3 linked regions of the Desulfitobacterium hafniense DCB-2 genome follow. The protein of the gene in region 1 interacts with the protein of each later gene in a pairwise test. Links are inferred from orthologs where the notes say so. Each region holds a gene or a part of one and is shown on either strand. Other genes may lie near its edges.

Region 1 (8,210 bases):
CCCCCGCTTTGACTGCAGAGGTTAAGAAGGCCCAATATAACTTAAGGCTATCTTTCCAACCTCGGCAGGGATATTAAGCTCTAAGAGCACCTGCTGTCTACAGTGGAAGGCTATTCAATTCTAGTAGAGTATAGCTTATCTATGCAAACCTGTCAAGAAATATTCCAGACACTTTTTGGAATCCAATTAATTGGCTTTGACCGGGTTAATCCGTACTCCAGGTCCCATAGTAGAGGACACTGTGACGCTGCGGATATACTGACCCTTAGCGGCAGCCGGCTTCGCTTTAACCAAGGTCTCAACCAGAACCTTATAGTTCTGATAGAGTTGTTCTTCGCTGAAGGAAACTTTGCCGATAGGGGCATGAATGATACCGGCTTTGTCAGCACGATATTCAATCTTACCGGCTTTGATCTCTTTGACAGCTTTGGCTACATCAAAGGTAACGGTACCGGTCTTGGGGTTTGGCATAAGTCCTTTAGGACCGAGCACACGACCCAGTTTACCGACCATACCCATCATATCCGGTGTAGCAACAACCACATCGAAACCAAACCAACCCTGCTCGATTTTCGCAATCATGTCTTCAGCACCAACAAAATCTGCACCGGCAGCCTCAGCTTCTTTAGCTTTATCGCCTTTAGCGAAGACTAACACACTGCGGGTTTTACCGGTTCCGTGAGGAAGCACAAGGGCTCCACGGATTTGTTGGTCCGCATGACGGGTATCGATACCGAGCTTGAATGCTACTTCAACAGTTTCGTCAAACTTTGCTTTAGCGATCTTCTTAACGACTGCTAAAGCTTCCATAGGCTCATGAAGAGCAGCACGGTCAAAAGCTTTAACTGCTTCTTGATAGTTTTTACCTACTTTGGCCATTCTTTAACCTCCTAGTGGTTCTTCGGGACGAGCCCTCCCACAAAAATCATTAACCTTCGACGATGGTGATTCCCATACTGCGCGCAGTACCTTCAACCATACTCATAGCCGCTTCAACGCTTGCTGCATTGAGGTCTTTCATCTTGGTTTCAGCGATCTCACGAACTTTAGTTTTGCTCACCTGAGCCACCTTTTTACGGTTAGGCTCTGAAGAACCTGAATTAATGTTCGCAGCTTTCTTCAACAAAATAGATGCTGGCGGAGTTTTGGTAATAAAGGTAAAGGAACGGTCCTCATAAACGGTAATTTCAACCGGAATAATTAATCCCGCTTGATCCTTTGTACGCTCGTTGTATTCTTTGCAGAAGGCCATAATGTTGACCCCGTGCTGACCAAGAGCTGGACCAACCGGAGGTGCCGGATTTGCTTTACCTGCGTTGATCGCTAATTTAACCAAACCAACGACTTTCTTTGCCATAGTTACACCTCCTTAATAGGGTAATTTCCTGCCCAGTGAGAAGGACACTAGTCGACTTTCTCGACCTGAGCAAAATCAAGTTCCACCGGAGTCTCCCGTCCAAACATGGACACAGATACCCGCAGCTTCCCTTTATCTTCAAGGATTTCCCGAACAGAAGCGATGAAATCCTTAAAAGGACCTGATATTACACGTACGTTTTGACCCACGGTATAATCCACACGTGTACGGACTTCTTCCACACCCATTTGCTTTAGAATAGCTTGTACTTCATGATCCAGCAAGGGAATGGGCTTGGCCCCGGTGCCGACAAAGCCTGTCACACCCGGAGTATTGCGCACCACATACCATGAATCGTCCGTCATATCCATTTCCACCAGAACATAGCCCGGGAAAACTTTACGCTTGGCGATCTTCTTCTTCCCATTTTTGATTTCAATCTCATCTTCCATGGGAACAAGAACACGAAAGATTTTATCCTCCATGTTCATGGATTCTACGCGCTTTTCAAGATTGGTCTTCACCTTATTCTCATAGCCGGAATAAGTGTGAATAACATACCAGTTCTTAGTCATATTTCGAACAGGAACCTCCAATACAAGGCCCCAAACTAACTTGCCTTACTTTCAGGGGCAACCTGTTTGAGTACCTATCCGAGAATCTTGGTCATTAAGATACTTAATCCGCTGTCTACAACCCACAGCATAACAGCTACAATAGCCACAGCGACGAGAACCACTCCTGTATAAGTCAAAAGCTGTTTGCGGTCCGGCCAGTGTACTTTTTTAAGTTCACTCCATACTCCTTTAAAGTACTCTGTGGACTTTTCTTTTGCAGGAGCATTCGTTTGCTTCTTAACTGCGCCCATCCAATCACATCCTTACAAGACTCTGAGCCACCATCATTGACAACGCAGCCCGGCGTACAGACTTTTGGGCCAAGACATAAAGACAATTCGCCCAACGCCCAGCTATAAATTACTTGGTTTCTTTGTGAGCTGTGTGGGACTTGCAAAACTTACAATACTTTTTAACTTCCAAACGATCCGGGTTATTTTTCTTATTTTTTATGGAAGCATAATTCCGGTTTTTGCACTCGGTACAAGCTAAAGTAATGCCAACACGCATTCACGAACACCTCCCTGGGCACAACTAAAAATCCGCATTCAATCCATGCTCATAATACATTATCATATGTAATTTAGCATGTCAAGAATTTGAAAAATTTAGTATGCAATATAATTCAATATAAAAAAACCGCAGAGCTTTAGCCATGCGGATTTTCGTCTTTGGTTGCGGGAGCCGGATTTGAACCGACGACCTTCGGGTTATGAGCCCGACGAGCTACCGCTGCTCCATCCCGCGATGTTTAGTGGTGGGCAGGAATGGATTCGAACCACCGTACCTTTCGGAACAGATTTACAGTCTGCCGCCTTTAACCACTCGGCCACCTACCCAAGTCACTCATTCATTATATACCAAAAGCTAAAAAAATACACCCTTTTTCTAAAAGAAATCTACAGTAAGTGATTGAGTTGAACTCGAAAATGAAAAACCGACTCCATCAAGCCGGCACATGATCCTCTCATAGCAGAGCATAGCTTGTTCTCCAAAATGCACATAAATCCGGACTCCTGACTTCAAGCTTATCCATCACGACGTTCTAAGTAACGCTCAAGCTTCCTTTTTACTCTTTGGAGAGCATTATCAATGGATTTCACATGTCTATGTAGGTCTACAGCAATCTCTTGATAGGATTTTCCTTCAAGGTAAGCCATCAGGACTTTCCACTCCAAGGAACTCAAGATCTCACCCATCTTTTCTTCGATATCGTCGAACTCTTCCTGACTGATGATCAATTCCTCCGGGTCGGTTATTCTGGTGCCGGAAATCACATCCAATAAGGTTCTATCCGAATCTTCGTCATAGATAGGTTTATTTAAGGACACGTAGGAATTCAAAGGAATATGCTTTTGCCGGGTAGCCGTCTTAATGGCGGTAATAATCTGCCTTGTAATACACAGCTCAGCAAAGGCTCGGAACGAGGAGAGCTTATCACCACGGAAATCTCGAATCGCTTTGTAGAGTCCAATCATACCCTCTTGGATAATATCTTCACGATCTGCTCCGATCAGGAAGTATGATCTTGCTTTTGCTCTGACAAAGTTCTTGTACTTATTAATTAAGTATTCCTGTGCTTCGGCATCACCGTTTTTGGCCAGCTCTACCACTTCTTCATCCACTATGACTTCATTCGTGTCGCACTCTTCCAACGCTTCAAGTTGGGCGTTAAGTGTCAAAGCGATCCCTCCCGTATCATGGTGATGAAGATGTTGTAATGGATTATCGCTCTTGTCCTCAAGAACATACTCATTATACCTTGAAAAAAACGGAAGCGTCAAGGCGAAGTTTTAGAGGTTATGTCGTCTCATGCACTCTACAAGCCGGGTTTGGGCTTTTGGCCCCGGCCCTTTCCATGATTGGCTCCAATTATCCCATAGTTTAGGTTGATTTACAAGATTTTTGCAATACAAATCCATTATGGGGTTATCCTTTATAACCTAATTCCTGCTGCCCCGCTGACGAAGAACCTCGTACATAAGAATGGAACCCGCCACACTGGCGTTTAATGAATTGATCCGTCCCTTCATAGGCAGACTGACGATCTCATCACAGGTCTCCTTGACCAGCCGGCTCAATCCCTTCCCTTCGCTTCCGATGACGATGACCCGCGCCCCTGTGAGGTCGGACCGGTAGACTTCCGTTCCCTCCGCTTCAGCTCCTGAGACCCAGCATCCTGCCTTTTGGAGGTCCTTCAGGGTCTGAACCAGATTCCCTACCCGGGCTACCAGGACATGCTCTACGGCACCGGCTGAGGTCTTCGCTACTGTGGCGGTCAGAGATACACTGCGCCGCTTGGGGATAATTACCCCGTGGACTCCCGCAGCATCGGCGGTCCGAATGAGGGCACCCAGATTATGGGGATCTTCCACTTCGTCCAGAACAAGGATAAAAGGATCTTCCCCTTTTTCTCCGGCCAGAGCGAGGATATCGTCCACTTCGGCATATTCCCGGGGGGCGACGTAGGCCAGGATTCCTTGATGCTTGGCTTTTTCAGTTAAACGATCCAGAGCTGCTTTATCCACAAATTGAAAGGGAATCTTCTGAGCCCGGGCATGGCTGACTATGTCCTGGAAGCGGCCGGCCGTGCCTTCCCCTTGCAGGAGGAGCTTATTGACGGGTTTGCCCGATTGGAGAAGTTCCCAAACAGCGTTGCGTCCATAGACGATTTCATCGGTCATAGATTAGGGTCATCCTTTCCGCTTCCTTCTTCAGTGCCTTGATCCGTCCGCAGCTCATGGCCCCTTCGTGACAAACCCCTTGAGTGACACAGGTAGGCCCGGCTTGACCAAAAACATTAGGGGCAACTTCCCGGACCAGCTCCAGCATTTTTTCGGCCAGGATGCGAATTTCCCACTGGGCGCGCATGCAGGTTCGATGTTCGAAGAAATTCAGCAAAGAGCGGGCATTAAAGGTAGCCATCAACGAGGTGGTGCAGGCATTGGGAAGGATATAACGGGCATCCTCTGCGGGAACCATCGCCAACAGAGCTTGGTATTCCTCCTGCAGAGTGGCCATAATATTCTCGAAGCGTTCCTGGGTTTGGGGATTACGGCGTATGGTCGGGGGGGTGACGAAGTCAAACCCCTCTTCTTTTACATACCGCTGTGATCGTTGAGAATAGCTGGCGATCCGATGGCGAACCAATTGATGGGATAACGCACGGGATACCCCATCGATGGAGAATTGAAAGCTAATGTGTTCAAAGGTCGAAAGATGACCCATGGCGCGAAGCTTCTGGACAAGATTGGCTACCTTTTCCTCATCCAACTTTTCCATGAGCTCCGGAACCGGATCAGGCGAATAGCACAAACGAGCAGCGGCAGCAATGACTTTTTCCGGATCCGGTGTGTATTGAATCAGTTCAACATTCACTTCTCTCTCCCCCTATATTCCTCCCCCGACTTCAGCAGTCTATCTCCGACTGCTCCGCCGGGCTCAATGCATCAGTGATGGATTCTTCTTCCTTGGCTGTTTCTCCCTTGCCTTTTCCTTCATCCTCTTCCCCAACAAATTGGTCCACCTGCTCAAAGGCCCACAGCATACGCTCTGTCCTGCCGGTTAGCTGCCAATAGCCTACCAGCGCTTCAAAGCCGGTGGCATAGCGGTATGTTACGACATCGGTGCTTTTAGGGTGGCCCCCTTTAGCATTTCTGCCCCGGTGAACCACCGAGAGCTCCTGTTCATCGAGATGAGGGAGAATATGGTGAAGAAGCTTGGCTTGGGTCCCCGCCCGGACATATTGGGTAGCCAGGCGGTGAAGTTCATTAACCTTTTCATAGCCATTATTGAGAAGATGGGTCCTGACCCAAAGCTCATAGACCACATCTCCCAGATAGGCCAGGGTAAGGGCATTCATTTCCTGCCAGGATCTTGGCATGGGAGCGGGCAGAATGCCCTTCCCTCCTTTCTATTTCAGGGTCCAACGCGCCCCTTGAGGAGTATCTTCCAGAACAATTCCCAGATCTTTCAGCCGGTCCCGGATCAGGTCGGACATTTCCCAGTCTTTCTTTTTCCGGGCAATGGCTCTTACTTCCAGGAGGAGCTCCATGACTTGATCCAGTTTTTGGTTGCCGGCTTCAGCTTGGTTGGCAGGCTTAGCCAGATCAAAGCCCAGGACATCAGCCAGCTCCCAAAGGGTAGCTCTGGCTTTTAACAGACCTTCCGAGCTGTAGGGATAAGCTTGCACATGAGCGTTAATGGCTTTCCCCAACTCAAAGAGGCTGGCATAAGCCAGGGCGGAGTTAAAGTCGTCATCCATAGCCTCTGCGAATTCCCGGCGGGCTTCTTCTGCTGCTGCCCTTAGCTTTTGCCCGGAGGCGGCATCTGCGGAGTTTTGTCCCTGGCGGCCCAGTGCTTCATCGGCCAGGCGGATGCTGGTCTGCAGACGCTCCAAACCTTTCTGAGCCATCTGCAGATTCTCATCATCAAAGTCCAACGGACTGCGGTAATGAGTGCCCAGAAGATAAAAACGAATCACTTCCCCGGGGAAATGTTCAAGAATCTCCCGAACCGTAAAAAAGTTCCCCAGGGATTTGGACATTTTCTGTTGATTGATGGTTAAAAAGGCATTATGCATCCAATACCGGGCAAAGGTCTCGCCATGGAGATATCCTTCCGCTTGGGCAATTTCATTTTCATGGTGAGGGAAGACCAAATCTCCCCCTCCTCCGTGAATATCAAAGCCGGAGCCCAAATACTTCAAGGACATGGCACTACACTCAATATGCCAGCCGGGACGGCCTTTTCCCCAAGGGCTTTCCCAAAAGGGCTCCCCGGGTTTGGCATTTTTCCACAGTGCAAAATCCATGGGGTTCTGTTTGCGTTCCCCTACTTCCACCCGGGCACCGGCTTGCATATCCTCCAGCGTCCGGCCGGAAAGCTTACCATAAGCGGGAAGCTTGTCCACGGCAAAATAAACGTCCCCGTCCACAGCATAAGCTAAGCCTTGCTCCTCCAGGCCTTTAATAATCTCGATCATCTCCGGAATATGATCGGTGGCTTTGGGATGTATGGAGGCCGGCATCAGGTTAAGAGCTGCGGCATCCTTAAAATATTCTCCGATATAATCCTGGGCCAGCTCCAGGGGATCCCTTCCCTCTTCCTGGCCCCGCTTGATAATCTTATCATCAATATCGGTAAAATTTTGAACGAAGGTCACATCATAGCCTTTATATAAAAGATAGCGGCGGATCATATCAAAGACAACAAGCATCCGTCCATTGCCCACATGGAAGTAGTTGTACACCGTTGGGCCGCAGGTATACATGCCCACTTTGCCTTCTTCCCGTGGCTTAAACTCCTCTTTTTGGTGGCTCATGGTGTTGAATAGTCTTAATGCCATTGCATTCAGCTCTCCTTTTCCCCTAGTTTTTTCTCCAGATAATTAATCCGTTCCATGAGGATTTGCAATGTTTCTTGAACAGGATCCGGCATTTCTTCTGCCCGGATCTCTTTATTACATACGGATTTCGTAACCACATGCAATTCCTTTAAGGGCATCCCGTGGCGTGAGACAACCTTTCCAGGAACACCCACCACCGTGGTATTGCTGGGAACAGGCTTCGTGACCACAGATCCTGCCCCGATTTTAACATTATCCCCAATTTTAATGGAACCTAATATTTTAGCTCCCGAACCGATAAAAACATTATTCCCAACAGTAGGGTGTCTTTTCCCTTTTTCCTTACCTGTTCCGCCCAGAGTGACCCCTTGGTAGATGGTAACATTATCCCCCACTTCGGCCGTCTCCCCGATGACCACTCCCATCCCGTGATCAATAAAGAGCCCCTGGCCGATTTTCGCACCGGGATGAATTTCTATCCCCGTAAAAAAACGGGAGGTCTGGGAGATTAAGCGAGGGATTAAAACCATATTCTTTTTATACAGACAGTGTGCCAGACGATGGGCGATCAACGCATGAAGACCCGGATAGCACAGGATAACCTCAACTATCGTTTTAGCCGCCGGATCTCTTTCAAAAATCACTTTAATGTCTTGCTTAATTTGGCCAAACACCACATATCACCTTCTACAGATAAATCCATCTTAAAACCACAGGACACCGAAAACCAACTCAATATAAAAAGAAACCCTCCGTCCAGAGACGAAGGATTTCCGCGGTTCCACTCTGATTGAACAGTTTCCTGCTCCACTCACAGCCTTAACGCAGCCTTACGGAAGGATCTGTTCACCCTTCAAACGCTCCAGGACGCACTTCAAAAGATCCTCCG
Region 2 (5,514 bases), 1.0 Mb from region 1 along the record:
AATCATTGCCCACATGCTGGGAGGGAGGAAGTCCATAGAGAATAATCCCCGGCCGCACCATGTCCAGATGAGCCTCCGGCAGCTGCAGCAGAGCTCCGCTGTTGGCCGCATGCCGGATAGGGATATGAATTCCCTGGGCTTTGATTTTATCACACATCACTAAAAATTTCCTCAGTTGCTCCCGGGCAAACCTCAGATCACTATGATCCGCCGTGGCAAAATGAGTATAAATTCCCTCTATGTAAAGACCAGGCAGCTTGGTACAGCCGAAAAGTTCTTCCCAATCCTCTTCTCTGAAGCCAATGCGCCCCATTCCTGTATCCACTTTAAGATGAATTACTGCCTTCTTGCCCTGTCTCTCTGCTTCTTTCGCTAAAATTACTGCTTGATCTAACTGATACACCCCGCAAATAATATCTTCTTTAACAACTGTCTCTATGGATTCTTCGGGTAAAGAACCGATGAGCATGACTTTGATATCCGGATACGCTCTTCTAAGCTCCAAAGCTTCATTCAATAAGGCAACTCCGAAACGACGGGCACCTCTTTCATAAAATGCTTCTACTGCTTGTAAGGCTCCATGTCCGTATGCATCAGCTTTGACTATGGGCATGATTTCACTTTCAGTCAAGGCCTGAATCCGGTCATAATTCCTCTGCAGCGCTTGTAAGTTGATCTCTGTCCAAACCGGTCGTCTATTTTCCATGGTGCCCCTCCTTAATGATTATTCTCCAGACTTCTCCGTGCCTTGGGCAGCTGATCCGCCACCTCACCGGCTGTGTATCCGCTTAAGCCGAATTCACCGGTCAATTGATCCGCTGCCTTGCCATGGAGATATACCCCCAGACAGGCTGCAGCTAAAGGTTCCACCCCTTGGGCTAACCAAGCCAGAATACTCCCTGTAAGCACATCTCCCGTCCCTCCGGTCCCTAATCCTGGATTACCGGTAGGGTTAAGGAATGCCCGCCCATCCGGGGCAGCAATAATAGTAATCGCTCCTTTAAGAACAATGATACTTTCCCATTCTACAGCCTTACTTATGGCCAGTTCAAGCCGATTGGCCTGCACTTCTTCCGTCGTACACCCGCACAAGCGAGCCATTTCGCCGGGATGAGGGGTAAGGATTAAAGGCCCCCGGCCCTGGCGCCAACCCAGAATTCCTGGTTCCTTGGCCAAAACATTCAAAGCATCGGCATCAAGGATTACCGGAAGAGGAAGATTGCGTAGAACTTCCTCTATAACCAGCAGCAACTCAGGCTCTTGCCCTAATCCCGGGCCTATGGCTAAGGCTTGGGCCTTCTCCGCCCGTTCGTAGATAACAGGCCAGGCATTGCCATTGAGGGCCTTTTCACTTTCCGCACCCCAAACCGTAGCTTCTGTCAAAGCAAGATCGATTCCTTCCGCAAGTCCACGGGGAACAACCATCTGCAATAAACCTATCCCCGAGCGCAGGGCGGCTTTACCAGCCAACAAAGCGGCGCCGGTCATTCCTTCCGAACCTGCCACCAAAACCCCCCGACCATGGGTCCCTTTATGTCCCTGCAGACTGCGGATGGGTAAATATTGGCACACATCCTCAGTCAATATAGATGTAGTCAGCTTTTCATCATCCAGGAAGCGTTCCGGAATGGAAATAGGGTCTACGCTGACCCGACCCGCATATTCGGGTCCTACCCCTAAAAAATGACCGAGCTTGGGCAGACCAAAGGTAACCGTGGCATCAGCCATGATGGCCTTGCGGTAAACTTTTCCCGTATCTGCCTCCACACCACTGGGAATATCTACGGCAACAACAGGCACCTGAGCCCGATTGATTTCTTCCACATATTCATCAATTAAGCTGGGCAGGGCGCCGCGAAAGCCCGTCCCATAGATAGCATCTATAATCACATCAGCCTGAGCAAGCGAGATTCTCACCAGTCTGCGCTGTTTTTCTCCCTCGATAGTGAAGAGCTTACCCCCGGTATTTTGGTACAGCCGATAATTGAGGGCTGCATCACCTTTGAATTCTTCAGCCCTGGCGAAAGAATAGACGGTTATATCCATTCCTAAGATCAAGAGGTGCCGGGCAACAGCTAAGCCATCCCCGCCATTATTGCCTTTACCCACAAAGACCGTAGCTCTTCCCGCCGACAGTTGAATATGCCGGTCTTCAAGCATTTGACGGACTTCTTGAATCACTGCCAAGGCTGCATTTTCCATGAGCAATAAACTGGGGATACCAAAATCCCGAATTGCCCGTTCTTCCAGTTCGCGCATTTGATGGGCACTGACCACTCTCATAGCTCCACCCCCACCTATCTTTATAGAAAACCCCGAAAGCACTGCTTTCGCACTTGTTGCTTCGCCGTGCTTTAAACGCATGCTCGTAAATGAGGCGAAGTCGCTGGTTGCACTTATGCTTAGAAAGTATATAGCGCAAGCTTATACTTTCTGACAGTGCTAAAAAAGTATGGCCATTCCTACAGCGTACTCTTTCTCGTGGGAAAGGCTTATGCGGATCTGGGTTCCCCCCCGTCTATGCAGCACTATCTCGGCCTTTTCCGTAAGGAATACAGCAGGTTCCCCCAAATCATTGCTGAGGATCTCAATATCATGCCAGGAAAGGCCTCTTAGTCCTGTCCCTAAAGCTTTAAGTACCGCTTCTTTACCTGCAAAACGCGCCGCCCAGCTGGATACTGCCTTATGCTGCAACTTCTCAATTTCACGTTCGGTAAACAAACGCTCCCGAAGCTTTGGTGTTCGCTCACAAGCTTTAGCAAAGCGCTGAATTTCTACAATATCCACTCCTGGGATCATAATATGCCTCCCTAAAAATCCCTACAACTTTTCCAACATATCCTCATCTTCCATAGTGGTTAAGGGCAAATGCATGGTTACAGTCGTGCTGATATTGGGTTGACTCTTGATCTGTAAACCATACTCTTTACCATAGTGGCCAATTAAGCGTTCATGAACATTAGCCATACCCACTCCATTACCTGAACCAACACCGGGTTTTAACACTTCCTGGAGACGTTCCGGCTGTATGCCGACTCCATCATCAGCCACAGTAATATACAGCTCCTGGCCTTTTTGCTCCACTTTCACAGAGACGACCCCATTGCCGATTTTCTCCGTAATCCCATGCTTGACGGCGTTTTCCACGAGGGGCTGAACGCTTAAGCGCGGAACCAAGGCATCCATGAGCTCTTCGGGAATCTCACTTTTAAAATGAAGCTTACGCCCAAAGCGAGCTTTTTCGAGAATTAAGTAAGTCTTAACAAAGCTCATTTCCTCCCGCAAAGTAATCAAACTTCCATGGGATTTGAGCGCCTTGCGGAAAAATTCCGCAAGATGAATCAACAATCGTCGTGAACGATTGGGGCTGGTGCGGCTGGTGGCAATAATAGTATTGAGAACATTGAAAAAGAAATGGGGATTGATTTGAGCTTGCAAGGCATTCAGTTGTGCTTCCGCAGCCAGTTTCGCCTGGTGATCAAGTTCTGCTAGTTCAATTTGAATCCCCAGTAGATCAGCCATCCCAATAGCTAAGCGAATCAGATCCGATGAGAGCTGTCCAACCTTGGTTTCATACAATTTCATGGTTCCCACTACTTCACCCTGACACTTCAGAGGTACGATAACAGCCGCCGCCAGAGGACAATCACAGGTGTTCTGTCTGGGACAATTCAATTCTTTTTGAGTTCGTACTATCTTATAAACTCCGGATTGGATCACATCCCGTGTCGCCCGGGTAAGAATTTTATCTCCCGGATGATGCTGATCGCAGCCCACGCCCAAGTAGGCCAGCTGCTTTTCACAATCTGTGATTGAAACAGCCGCCACTTGGCCAATCTCTTGAATGATTTTAGCGATGTACTCTGCGTTTTGTTCATTAAGCCCCCGGCGCAGGTAAGGAAGAGTCTGGTTGGCTATTTTGAAGCTAAGCTCCGCGTTTCGCTCTGTAGCCTGCCGGGCAGTTTTTTTATATTCCAGATTTAAGTGATATAAAAGAAAAAATGTATTGCCTATTAAAAATAAAATTAACAGATTCATCTGGCCTGTTACTAAGACCAGCATTAATTCCACACCGAGTATGACTATGCTTTCAAAGATCATCCATCATCCCTCATGTCCTCTATAATTCATAGAGAGTTTCGACAGATGGCTATCCACTTCCTGTATTCTAGCGAAGGATTTCCTGAAGTTTTTCTTTCCCTTGTTCAGAGCCTACCGCCAGTAGGATATCTCCGTCGTCCAGGATAAACTCCGCTCCCGGAGAAAATTGCTCGATTCCCCCTCTGACCACAGCCACCACCGTTAAACCTGTTTTCTCCCTTAATTTTAAATCGCTTAAGGTTTTTCCCTTGGCGCTGGAGCCTTTGGCAACTTCAATTTCGGCCACATCCATCCAACGGCTGGCCAAACGATCCGTATAGTTCACGATTTTCGTGAGATGGGCATCGATCTTCTGATCGAGCTCACGTCTTTGTTCCATCAGCTTTTTCAGCTCATCAAAATAGACCTGAATTTCTGCTTTCTGGTCAAAACCCCTCATAAATTTTTCGGCCATGCTTTTGGAGACTACCGTAATCCCCACCCCTTGGCTTACCATGACTACACCCATCGTTTGGAGGATAGCAATGGAACGCCGGATGGTCTCCGGAGATACATTATAACGACCCGCTAAAGTAGAGCGTCCATGAATTTTTTCCCCTTCCCGGTATTCTCCCATAACGATAGAATGAGCAATATCTATCGCAATTTCCTGATAACGTGCATTATATTCCATCGGATTCCTCTCCTTGATTCATCTTATCATTAACCTTTAATTCTGCTACTAAGTGAACTACAAATTCTTACACTTAAATGCTTACTAAGATAACCCATATACAAAATAAACATATGTACAAAATATACAATTGACTGCTACCAACCCATATGATACTATTAAGTTGTTAGTTATGCAACTTAATATGGGCTTAATTTCCCAAGGGGAAAACGGGGGAACCAATTTAGGGGTGAATCGTTTTAAACGTAGAGCATGTTTCAGCTCGAACCCGTCAGCTAACCTCGTAAGCATTGAAGCACATGAGGCGTAAACACCTGATTATGTAATATGCTTTTTCTTGGGAACCGCGAGGTTCTTTTTTGATTCTAAAGACTTATTTTATATCTGCAAATAGAGGAGGGCAATCACTATGGCAATAGAATTTCTACCCCCTAACCCAAGACAGGCTTCACAAGCAAGAGCTTTGGAATTAAAACAAAAAGTTCAATCCTACAACAAACGCAAAGAAACGATTCCCTGCGGCCTTGCCTTAAGCGAAGAATTTAATGAAAACCGAGACTTTATACTGGATCAGTTAGATGCTGACCTGGAGCATTGGCAGGATTGGAAGTGGCAGCTTAAAAACCGTATTCAGGATGCTGAAAACTTGAGCACCCTGCTTCCCCTGACCCCCAAGCAAAGACATGAAATCAACGAGGTGGGCAAGGCTTACCGTTGGGCTGTTTCACCCTATTATTTAA
Region 3 (5,546 bases), 1.1 Mb from region 1 along the record:
CTCGTCACAGCTTGTCTCAATTCCAAGTATATTAATATCTTTATTGTTCACCGGCAACCTCCTGATATCAGCCTGCTTCTCTAGTCTTTGCCTATGTCAAGCCACATAATGAGGGCATCTTCACGATTATCTGAATAATAGCCTTTACGAACTCCCGCTGTCACAAAGCCAAGACGTTCGTACAATCTTTGGGCGGAGGTATTGGAAGCTCGTACCTCAAGGGTCATACGTTCCATACCTTCCTTAACCATCAAATCGATCACAGAGCGCATCAGAAACTCTCCACCGCCCATCCCCTGATACCCCGGCGCTACAGCTACGTTGGTAATATGTCCTTCCTCGAGGATAAACCAGAGCCCCATATAGCCAATGATATTGCCCTCGTGTTCCAGACAAAAGTACCGCGCATATTCATTATCTCTCAATTCGCTGACAAAAGACTGGGGAGCCCAAGGCGCCGGAAAGCAGGCATGCTCTATCTCCAGAATTGTGGATAAATCACTCTCTTGCATGGGGCGAATCATCATTTCCCCTTTTGCGCCTCCTCTTTCTTAGCCCAATTGGTCTCAGCTTCCGATAACCGAATATAATACGGTTCCACAAGCTTTTCCTGGCTTCCCTTCTGCCATTCATTCCAGACACACCGAACAGTATACGCTCCCCGCGGCAAAGCTAAATAATCCGGGAGAAGCACTGCCTTATCCCCCAGGATGGCCTTGATCTTCTCTTGATAACGGGAAACAGCGTCACCGACAAAAACAATGGGCTTGCCTTGTTCCGCCAATTCCTTAAGCCAAAGTGCCGGCTCTACCGCGAAAGGCTCTCGGCTTCGTATGGGGATTTCCTCCCTTTCCGACCATCGGTACTGAGCTGTATACCATTCATTCTTGCGGGCATCAAGAATCGGTACGATCTCTTCCTTTCGGCTATGTCCGGCCCAAGCCAAGGAATCCAAGGAAAGCACACCTATTAAGGGAAGCTTAAGCACTTGCGCCAACCCCTGAGCTGTGGCAATCCCAATACGGATTCCTGTGAAAGAACCCGGTCCTCGCACCACACCAATAAAATCAAGATCCTGGAGCTTCCAGGCCGATGCCTCCAGGACTTGATCCAGTACAGGAATCAACCTCTCCGAATGGGTTTTGGATGTATGCAAAAAACCTTCCGCCACCAGCTGCCCGTCATCCGCCAGAGCTAAAGCTGTGACTTTGGTGGTTGTATCGATGGTGAGATACTTCATCGTTCCTCCTAGTATTCGAAAGGATTAACAAGATTTATTTCTGTGATAATATCTTTGAGCCGTTCTGCCCAGGCTTCCGCTTGGGAAGAAAAGCCGATTAAGCGCGGCTCCTCACCTGATCCTTCAATCCGGATTGCTAATGAATCATCGGGCAGGATATCCTCCGCAATTCCCGGCCATTCAATCAAGCAGATAGCATCCTCTTGAAAAGCATCTTCTACCCCGATTATCTCTACCTCTTCCGGATAACGCAAACGATATAAATCCATATGGATCAGCCGCACGGGACTATCCTGAGCCATCCCTGAATACTCAATCTGAAAGGTAAAGGTTGGGCTGGTCATGGGTTCCTGTACCGCCAGGGCTTCCCCAATTCCTTTTGCTAAGGCAGTTTTTCCCGCCCCCAGATCGCCGGCAAGACACACCACATCTCCACCACGAAGCACTTTTCCTAAATTGTAGCCCAGGGCATGAGTATAATCTGCACTTAAGCTTTGAACTTCCAGCTCCATCCTGACTTCCTTCCTTTAATCATTCGCTCTGAATTCTAACTATAATGTCTATTTACGTATCCTTAATTCCCAAAGTTTCCGGCCTTTTCTCAATCATTCGGAAAGCTAATCCGTGATCACCTTACCGTTGATAATCACCGTTTCCGGGCGTGACTTTAAGACAAAAGGATGTTCACTCCAAATCACGATATCCGCATCTTTACCCACTTCCAAAGACCCTAAGCGATGATCCACACCCAAAATTTCCGCCGGGTTAATTGTAATGGCCTTTAAAGCCTCTTCTTCATCCATTCCGGCCCGTGCCACCAGCGCTGCACAAAGGGACAGCTGTTCAATCGGAGTCACCGGATGGTCTGTAATAATAGCCACCTTAACACCTGCTTGTGTCAGGACATGGGGGGTCTCAAAAGACTTATCTTTCAATTCCACCTTAGCCCGGTTGACCAGTGAAGGACCCACAACGGCAGGATATCCATACTCGGCGATTTCCTCAGCAATCTTATGTCCTTCGGTACAATGTTCAATAACCAGATCCACATTGAATTCTTTAGCAATGCGGATAGCCGTCATAATATCATCGGCCCGGTGAGCATGGGCCCGCAGAGGAATCTCACGTTTAATCACCCGGATTAAACTTTCCATCCCCAGATCCCGCTCAGGTACCTTTTCCGGGTCCTCGATGCCTTGTTCTAACTTTTCCAGATAAGTCTCAGCATCCACCAGCGCTTGACGAAGCAGGGCGGCAGTAGCCATACGGGTCATAGGCATTTTCTTTTGTTCCCCACCATAGACCATTTTGGGATTCTCTCCAAAGGCTACCTTCAGCCCTGCCGGCTCCCGTACAATCATCTTATCCACGACTTTGCCGACTGTTTTCAACACGACACCTGTCCCACCAATAACGTTGCCGCTGCCCGGTGTGGAGAACACAGCCGTAACTCCTCCTAAACGAGCATCCCGTAAACCTTCATCCTCCGGATTGATGCCATCGATAGCACGAAGCTCAGGGGTAACCGGATCGGTCATTTCGTTGAGATCATCCCCTTCGTTTTGGTAGATCTCCTCTCCCAGCCCCACATGACAATGGGCGTCAATAAAGCCGGGTAAAATCAACTTCCCATGGGCTTCAATAATCTCCGCTCCCTCAGGAGCAACCAGATTCTCCCCAAGAGCTTTTATCTGTGTGCCTTCCACCAGGATGCCGCCAATGAATTCCTGACCCTTCATGGTCTTGATCAGACCATCACGGATAAAAAGGCTAGTCTTTGCTTTCATGATTACCTCCGTTATAAACAGTATTGCTTTTAGCTTGTTCTTATAGACAGGGCTATATGGATACCATGGCGTCCGCTGCAATCTCCTTCATGGAGAGACTGACTCGCTCACGGGCGGTATCGATGCCTAGAACACGGACTTTAACGATGTCTCCCACGGAAAGCACTTCCATAGGATGCTTAATAAACTTCTCGCTGATTTGAGATATATGCACCAAACCGTCGTGTTTGACCCCTATATCAATAAAAGCTCCAAAATCAACGATATTTCTCACAGTTCCTTCCAGAATCATTCCCGTTTTTAAATCCTCCAGATGGGTAACATCCTGACGCAATTTCGGCCTGGGCAGATCCTCCCGGGGATCCCGGCCAGGGCGTTGCAGAGCGGCAAGAATATCTTTGACTGTAGGAACTCCGGCACTGAACTCCCGAGCACATTCCTCAGGATTTAACCGGGCAATCCCCAGCCGTACTTCATTAGGACGTTCTTTTAGATCCATGATAGTGAATCCTGCCTTGTGCAGGATATTTTGAGCCAGCTCATAGGATTCCGGATGAACCGGTGTATTTTCCAGAGGGTTGGCCCCTTCAGGAATACGAATAAAGCCGGCGCACTGCACAAAGGTCTGCTCCCCAAGACGGGGAACCTTTTTCAGCTGCTCCCGTTTTTGGAACTTCCCATTACTTTCCCGAAAAGCCACAATATTTTTGGCAATGGTCGGTTTAAGCCCGGCCACATATTGAAGGAGGGAAGGCGAGGCCGTATTCAAATCCACACCTACAGCATTAACGGCGGATTCAACGACACCATGCAAGGATTCCTCCAAGCGCTTAGGCTGAACATCATGCTGATATTGCCCGACACCCACGGCTTTGGGTTCGATCTTAACCAGCTCAGCTAAAGGATCCTGCAAACGCCGGGCAATGGAGACAGCACTGCGCAAAGAAAGATCAAAATCCGGAAACTCTTCTCCAGCCAGTTTAGAAGCAGAGTATACGGAGGCTCCGGCTTCACTGACGATGATATATTCCGAAGCCAGGTCACTTTCCCGAATCATCTCAGCAGTGACTTCCTCAGTCTCACGAGATGCTGTGCCATTGCCAATGGCGATAACCTCCACTTGATATTTAGCAATAGTATCTCTAAGTACCTTCTTCGCTTCTTCCCGCTTGTTTTGAGGGGGATGAGGGTAAATAACACCGACATGAAACAGTTTTCCGGTATCATCCACTACAGCAAATTTACACCCTGTCCGAAAGCCCGGGTCCAATCCCAGTACAACTTTCCCCCGTACCGGAGGTTGGAGCAGAAGCTGTTTCAAATTCTCAGCAAAAACCTTGATGGCTTGCTCCTCCGCCTTCTCAGTCAGAGCTCCCCGGATTTCCCTCTCAATAGAAGGGGCTATTAAACGTTTATAAGAATCATCTGCAGCATTACGAACAATCTCCGCTGCGGGTCCATGCTTCACATAAGCCTGCTCGAGCAGAGCAAGCATACGCTCTGTAGGAACATCCACTTTAACGCTGAGAACCTCTTCCTTCTCACCGCGATTGAGAGCCAGGATACGGTGAGGGGGCAGCTTTTTCACAGGTTCCCGGTAATCATAGTACATCTCATAAGGAGAGCGTTCCTCAGCCTTTTTGGCCGAAGCTGCAATATCGCCAAAACGAAAGGTTGCTTCCCGGATTCTCTTGCGCATGGCGGCATCATCAGAAATCATTTCCGCAAGAATATCCGAAGCCCCAGAGATTGCTTCTTCTGAGGTTTCGACACCCAGTTCAGGGTTAATATACTTTTGAGCTTCCTCTAAAGGCTGGGCCTTGGGATATTGCTCCAATATCCATAGAGCTAAGGGTTCAAGTCCCTTCTCCTTAGCTATAGTAGCCCGTGTACGCCTTTTCTGTTTGTAGGGCCGATAGAGGTCTTCCACCTCTTGGAGAATTGAAGCGTTCTGAATCTGCTCTGCTAACTCATCTGTGAGTTTGCCTTGCTCTTCAATCAACCGCAGGACTTCGCTTTTCCGTTGCTTTAAGTTCCTTAGATATTCCAAACGCTCTACGATACTGCGCAGGGCGTTCTCATCCAACTCTCCGGTGGCTTCCTTACGATAACGTGCAATAAAAGGAATGGTATTCCCCGCATCCAAGAGTTGAATGGCTTCTTTGACCTGATGGGCACGCAAGCTAAGTTCTTGCGCGATACTTTCCGCAAATTCCAAAGGATAATCCCTCCTGATAGTTCTCAATTTTTTATTATACCATTCTTTTCCCAAAAAGTTAAAGAAAGATAGGGAAAGTGAAAAGCAAGCCCACTAGAGACCTGCTTAAAACTATCCTGAGAGGAAGTGATTTCTTTTATAAACAATATCCTGCTGAGATGATGTATCTCAATCAAACAGGGGAACTCTCATCTCCTCCTTTTCCAGACAGAACCCATTGGCATCTAAGTGATCTATAGTGATAATCAGCTCTTCTTCCACCTGTTCAAAATCAATAACTTCTTGGTTGAGCTTTTGATAT

Evidence for each region. Proteins that work in one complex are often made in the same cells at the same time.
Region 2: the proteins of rlmB (region 1) and DHAF_RS06720 interact in binary tests that used the Escherichia coli proteins (3 or more experiments, as listed by UniProt). The link is inferred for Desulfitobacterium hafniense DCB-2 from one-to-one orthologs.
Region 3: the proteins of rlmB (region 1) and tsaE interact in binary tests that used the Escherichia coli proteins (3 or more experiments, as listed by UniProt). The link is inferred for Desulfitobacterium hafniense DCB-2 from one-to-one orthologs.

Annotation. Positions count from the first base shown.
Region 1 is NC_011830.1:439,576-447,785, reverse strand. What follows is about bases 2,789-5,687. They hold rlmB (23S rRNA (guanosine(2251)-2'-O)-methyltransferase RlmB), read right to left. Parts: upstream 4,659-5,687; coding sequence 3,918-4,658; downstream 2,789-3,917. Other genes in these bases: DHAF_RS02075 (Mini-ribonuclease 3), read right to left, coding at 5,384-5,687; thyX (FAD-dependent thymidylate synthase), read right to left, coding at 4,648-5,352; sigH (RNA polymerase sporulation sigma factor SigH), read right to left, coding at 3,003-3,656. In the rest of the region: rplA (50S ribosomal protein L1), read right to left, coding at 187-879; rplK (50S ribosomal protein L11), read right to left, coding at 929-1,357; transcription termination/antitermination protein NusG, read right to left, coding at 1,405-1,932; preprotein translocase subunit SecE, read right to left, coding at 2,007-2,225; rpmG (50S ribosomal protein L33), read right to left, coding at 2,335-2,484; more of DHAF_RS02075, read right to left, coding at 5,688-5,857; cysS (cysteine--tRNA ligase), read right to left, coding at 5,888-7,321; cysE (serine O-acetyltransferase), read right to left, coding at 7,327-7,998. UniProt on the Escherichia coli protein: Specifically methylates the ribose of guanosine 2251 in 23S rRNA.
Region 2 is NC_011830.1:1,444,889-1,450,402, reverse strand. What follows is about bases 1-2,859. They hold DHAF_RS06720 (bifunctional ADP-dependent NAD(P)H-hydrate dehydratase/NAD(P)H-hydrate epimerase), read right to left. Parts: upstream 2,284-2,859; coding sequence 718-2,283; downstream 1-717. Other genes in these bases: DHAF_RS06710 (histidine kinase), read right to left, coding at 2,821-2,859; DHAF_RS06715 (holo-ACP synthase), read right to left, coding at 2,443-2,799; alr (alanine racemase), read right to left, coding at 1-706. Outside these bases: more of DHAF_RS06710, read right to left, coding at 2,860-4,101; DHAF_RS06705 (GntR family transcriptional regulator), read right to left, coding at 4,169-4,774; eam (glutamate 2,3-aminomutase), read left to right, coding at 5,184-5,514. UniProt on the Escherichia coli protein: Bifunctional enzyme that catalyzes the epimerization of the S- and R-forms of NAD(P)HX and the dehydration of the S-form of NAD(P)HX at the expense of ADP, which is converted to AMP.
Region 3 is NC_011830.1:1,493,444-1,498,989, reverse strand. The notes cover bases 1-2,891. They hold tsaE (tRNA (adenosine(37)-N6)-threonylcarbamoyltransferase complex ATPase subunit type 1 TsaE), read right to left. Parts: upstream 1,753-2,891; coding sequence 1,249-1,752; downstream 1-1,248. Other genes in these bases: DHAF_RS06955 (amidohydrolase), read right to left, coding at 1,858-2,891; tsaB (tRNA (adenosine(37)-N6)-threonylcarbamoyltransferase complex dimerization subunit type 1 TsaB), read right to left, coding at 524-1,240; rimI (ribosomal protein S18-alanine N-acetyltransferase), read right to left, coding at 81-527; tsaD (tRNA (adenosine(37)-N6)-threonylcarbamoyltransferase complex transferase subunit TsaD), read right to left, coding at 1-51. Also shown: more of DHAF_RS06955, read right to left, coding at 2,892-3,027; DHAF_RS06950 (Tex family protein), read right to left, coding at 3,080-5,245; DHAF_RS06945 (DUF4652 domain-containing protein), read right to left, coding at 5,414-5,546. UniProt on the Escherichia coli protein: Required for the formation of a threonylcarbamoyl group on adenosine at position 37 (t(6)A37) in tRNAs that read codons beginning with adenine.